2 regions of the Kurthia sp. ISK08 genome follow, and region 2 is predicted to be linked to the other one. Evidence: a T-box and tRNA genes for the amino acid it is inferred to sense, from the RefSeq annotation. Region 2 holds a T-box; the other holds one or more tRNA genes.
What was found. The T-box of region 2 lies ahead of leuS (leucine--tRNA ligase). A T-box ahead of a tRNA ligase gene usually reads a tRNA of that ligase, here a tRNA-Leu.

Region 1: it encodes a tRNA-Leu, which carries the amino acid that the T-box ahead of leuS (leucine--tRNA ligase) is inferred to sense. The anticodon was not compared.

Annotation. Positions count from the first base shown of each region.
Region 1 covers NZ_JBJXHL010000003.1:119,400-121,871, forward strand. Annotated here, with positions in the region: gene ACKVQX_RS07170 (M20/M25/M40 family metallo-hydrolase) at 1-494, shown strand, start outside; gene ACKVQX_RS07175 (dienelactone hydrolase family protein) at 561-1,133, shown strand; tRNA gene ACKVQX_RS07180 (tRNA-Leu) at 1,243-1,328, shown strand; tRNA gene ACKVQX_RS07185 (tRNA-Gly) at 1,348-1,422, shown strand; tRNA gene ACKVQX_RS07190 (tRNA-Ser) at 1,427-1,519, shown strand; tRNA gene ACKVQX_RS07195 (tRNA-Phe) at 1,524-1,596, shown strand; gene ACKVQX_RS07200 (metal-binding protein ZinT) at 1,790-2,472, opposite strand, start outside.
Region 2 covers NZ_JBJXHL010000002.1:41,346-43,817, forward strand. Annotated here, with positions in the region: gene ACKVQX_RS03860 (MFS transporter) at 1-908, shown strand, start outside; T-box leader at 962-1,167, shown strand; gene leuS (leucine--tRNA ligase) at 1,235-2,472, shown strand, end outside.

The DNA of each region.
Region 1 (2,472 bases), on a different contig from region 2:
ATGATACATGGGATGACCGAACAAAATCATTGAAGATTGCGGATGAATTGATGATTCATTGTAAAGAGTTAGCACCAGCGACGGTTATTTTATTTGCGCCGCCGTATTATCCACCAGCGAATTCATCAGAGCATCCGTTTATGAAACAAGCTGTATCATACTTATTAGATGCAGCAAAACCATATGATATTCCACTCGAACAAATTCATTACTTTAATGGTATTTGTGACTTGAGTTATTGCCAATATGTTTTAGATGATGGTTGGCAAAGCTATGAAGAAAATACACCAGTATGGGGCAAGACATATGAAATTCCTTTCGAACAAATTGCGACATTCGACGCACCAGTTTTAAATGTAGGGCCTTTTGGAAAAGATGCACATCAAATTTCAGAACGACTGCATACGAAGAGTGCATTTGAAGAAATGCCTGAATTAATTCAAGGGTTGATTCAGCAAATGATTGTGTGGAAACAACAAAATGAAGCTGTATAAGTAATGTTGAAAGAGGCTGGATTGTCAGCCTCTTTTTCGTTTATAGTAGGAAGAGGAGGGGGTTATATGAATAAACGGACATGTATTATTGTATTACATGAAATTTATGGTGTGAACAATCATATGGCGTATTATCACCAAGTATTTGAACAACAACAGATGGATGTCTACATACCAAATTTATTAAATAGAGCAAAAGTTTTTATGTACGATGAGGAAGAAAAAGCCTATGAATATTTTATGGAAGCAGTCGGTTTTGAAAAAGCAAAGAAGATGGTTGAAGAGTTAATAGATGCACTGGCAAAACAATATGACTTTATTCAATTAGTCGGTTTTAGTGTCGGTGCAACAGTCGCATGGTTATGTAGTGAACATCCTGCTGTACAGAAAGTATTATGCTTTTACGGTTCACGTATTCGCTCCTATACGAATGTCATACCAAAAGTACCTGTGCAGATGGTCTTTGGAAAGAATGAAAAAGCATTTAGCCCAGAGAATGTAAGAATAGGATTAAGTGAGCACCCTCTAGTAACTTTTGAAATAGTAGAAGGTACACATGGTTTTGCGAATCCTTATGATCAAATGTATCGTGAACAGACTACGAAGCGAGTATTACAACAATGGTTTGATTTGAAATAAAAAGTAAGAAAAAATTTCAGATAATAGTTGTCAACTTGTAGTAGTTATGATAATATAATTATTGTCAGTAACAATAAATCACTTAATACAGTGTGATTTATACATCCATGCCGGGGTGGCGGAACTGGCAGACGCACAGGACTTAAAATCCTGCGATGAGTGATCATCGTACCGGTTCGATTCCGGTCCTCGGCATCTTTTTTATGCTTAATTTGCGGAAGTAGTTCAGTGGTAGAACACCACCTTGCCAAGGTGGGGGTCGCGAGTTCGAACCTCGTCTTCCGCTCCAAAATGGAGATATACCCAAGTCTGGCTGAAGGGATCGGTCTTGAAAACCGACAGGCGGGTCAAACCGCGCGGGGGTTCGAATCCCTCTATCTCCTCCATAAAGGGTCGGTAGCTCAGTTGGTAGAGCATTAGATTGAAGCTCTAAGTGTCGGCGGTTCGATTCCGTCCCGACCCATACTAATCGCGCAAGTAGTTATACTACTTGCGCGATTTTTTATAGTTTTTTGTCACATGAAGTTAGTTAGAAGCACCAATAAAAAGAATTGAAATTTAGTACGAGTTACGTTTCATTTATGAAATGTAACTCGCTTTTTTATATGAATCGTCGAATTTTTTTGTTTAACATAAAGATAAGTATTCTCAAATTATTAGTGAGCGATCATCTCGTGTGCAATAGTATGTCCATTCATAGAAGAAGGGTAAAATGTTGGCCAGTTCGTTACTTCTTTTAATAAATTTGCACGATTATTTCCTAAGTAAATATGATAGTGAGAAGATGCAGTAGGTGAAATACTGTGGTCACTGAATTGGATATATGTTGGCAAATTTGAATCTTTTTCTACTAATTTAAAGATATAACGGACACCACGATTACCTTTTTCATATGTTAAAATTTCATATCCATTTTCTTTATAAGTACCTGTTGCTTCTTTTCCTTTTTCTGTAAAAGTAACTTGGTTTCCTTTAATTTTGATATGTTCAATAGATGTTTTATATCCTTTTTTATAATATTTTTTGTATGCTTCTGCAGTCATACTATTATCTTTTTTTGCTTTATAAGTAAATACTTCATCTAATGTACCATCAAGTAAATAGGGATAGACCGATTGCCAATCACCAGCCCAATCGCTTAACTTACGCGATTTTACTTGTTCATCTTTAAAGTAACCTGCATAAATTTGTTTTTGTGTTTCACTCAACTTTGTATGATTATGATCGTGTTTCTTTGTTTCTTCTGTTGGTTTCTCAGCTTTCGCTTTCTCTTCCTCGGTAGTCCCGTTGCATCCTGTTAGTAATAGACTAAGTGCTAAAATACTACCCCATGTTTGCT
Region 2 (2,472 bases):
GGCATGGATGGCCGCAATATGTATGGCTACTTGCGCTTATCGGTTTTAGCGGTGGGATTGTGTTTCCGAGTATGTTCGCGCTTGTTGGTGTTGCGTGGCCAGAAGGTGGCCGAAAAGGATTCAATGCCATTTACTTAGCACAAAATCTTGGAGTAGCAGTGGGTCCTGTATTAGCAGGTGTTGTAGCTTCGTATAGTTTTGATTATTTATTTGTTGCTAATTTAATTATGTATATTCTTTTCTTAGGCATTGCATTCAAGTTCAAAAAAATCCAAACAGAAGATGCGTATGGTCCAACAGCAGCATTACCTAAAGGTGAGTTGAAAAATCGTGCACCACTCATTGCGCTATGTATTTTAGGTGTCGGCTTCTTACTTGGATGGCTTGTGTACTCACAATGGGTATCAACGATTTCAACTTATACACAAGATCTCGGTTTATCGTTAAAACAATATAGTGCACTTTGGGCTGTGAATGGCTTCCTAATCGTTCTTGGTCAGCCACTAATTGCGCCAATTGTACGCAAATTAGAAGGACGTTATAAAGCACAAATCTTATTTGGTTTATCCATTTTCATCGTGTCGTTTGTTGTATTAATTTTTGCAAAAACATTCACAATGTTTATTGTCGCAATGGTTATTCTAACATTCGGTGAAATGTTCATCTGGCCAGTCGTTCCAACATTGGCAAGTGTGCTCGCACCAAAGGGGAAAGATGGTTTCTTCCAAGGATTGATTAATGGTTTTGCGACATTCGGGCGTATGCTAGGACCGGTTGTAGGTGGTGTACTTGCGCAAGCTTATGGTATGCAAGTGACGTTTATTGTATTAATCGGTATTCTATTCCTTGCGGCAATTCCATTCTTCTTCTACGATTTGCCACTTAAAAGGAAGAAAGTTACGAGTTAAAGAAATGGACTTGTTATTTTAAGGCTTTTCAGATAAAATAAAGGCATTATACTAATAGGACGAAGATCAGGAGTAGTAGATAACGGAAGTTTTTAGAGAGTTAGCGGTTGGTGGGAGCTAATAACGGATGGAATCGAACTTACCTTGGGAGTCTGCATAGGAATGATTGACCTACGCCGTTAATCCGCGATAAGGATTCAAGTTGAGTGTTTTCACTAATTTGGGTGGTACCGCGGGAATTATATGTCTCGTCCCTTTTTCAAGGGACGGGACTTTTTATTTTCCGTCATTGGTGAATGCGTTCTTATATTAAAGGAGGAAAAAACATGAGCTTTAATCATCAAGAGATTGAGAAGAAGTGGCAAAAGTATTGGGATGAACACCAATCTTTTAAAACAGTCAATGACGATTCAAAACCAAAATTTTATGCACTTGATATGTTCCCATATCCATCAGGATCAGGTCTACACGTAGGACACCCTGAAGGTTATACAGCGACAGATATTTTATCTCGCTTCAAACGTATGCAAGGTTACAACGTACTTCACCCAATGGGATGGGATGCGTTCGGTTTACCAGCAGAGCAATATGCACTGGATACTGGGAATGACCCTGCTGAATTTACAGCGCAAAACATTGCAACGTTCAAACGCCAAATCCAAGAGCTTGGCTTTAGTTATGATTGGGATCGCGAAATTAATACAACAGACCCTTCATACTACAAGTGGACACAATGGATTTTCATCCAATTATATAAAAAGGGATTAGCTTACATTGATGAAGTAGCTGTAAACTGGTGCCCAGCACTTGGGACAGTTCTTGCAAATGAAGAAGTCATCGATGGTAAATCAGAGCGTGGTGGACATCCAGTAGAACGTCGTCCGATGAAACAATGGATGCTGAAAATCACTGCTTATGCAGACCGTCTAATTGACGATTTAGAAGATGTGGATTGGCCTGAAAATATTAAAGATATGCAACGCCACTGGATTGGTCGTTCTGAAGGTGCGGAAGTAGACTTTAAAATTAAAGGAACAGATAAGCAATTCCGCGTATTCACAACACGTCCAGATACATTATTCGGTGCAACTTACACAGTTTTAGCACCAGAACATGAATTTGTAAAAGACATCACAACACCAGAACAAAAAGAAGCAGTACAAGCTTACTTAGATCAAGTGAAGATGAAGTCAGATCTTGAACGTACAGACCTTGCAAAAGAAAAAACAGGTGTGTTCACAGGTGCTTATGCAATCAACCCAATCAACGGTCAAGAAGTGCCGATTTGGATTGCAGATTATGTACTTGCTTCATACGGTACAGGTGCGATCATGGCTGTTCCAGCACATGATGAGCGTGACTACGAGTTTGCAAAACAATTCGACTTACCAATCATCCCTGTATTAGAAGGCGGCAACATTGAAGAAGCGGCATTCACAGAAGATGGTCCACACATTAATTCAGGCTTCTTAAATGGACTTGATAAAGAAGAAGGCATTCAAAAAGCCATCGCTTGGTTGGAAGAAAATAAAGTGGGTGAGAAGAAAGTAACGTATCGTTTACG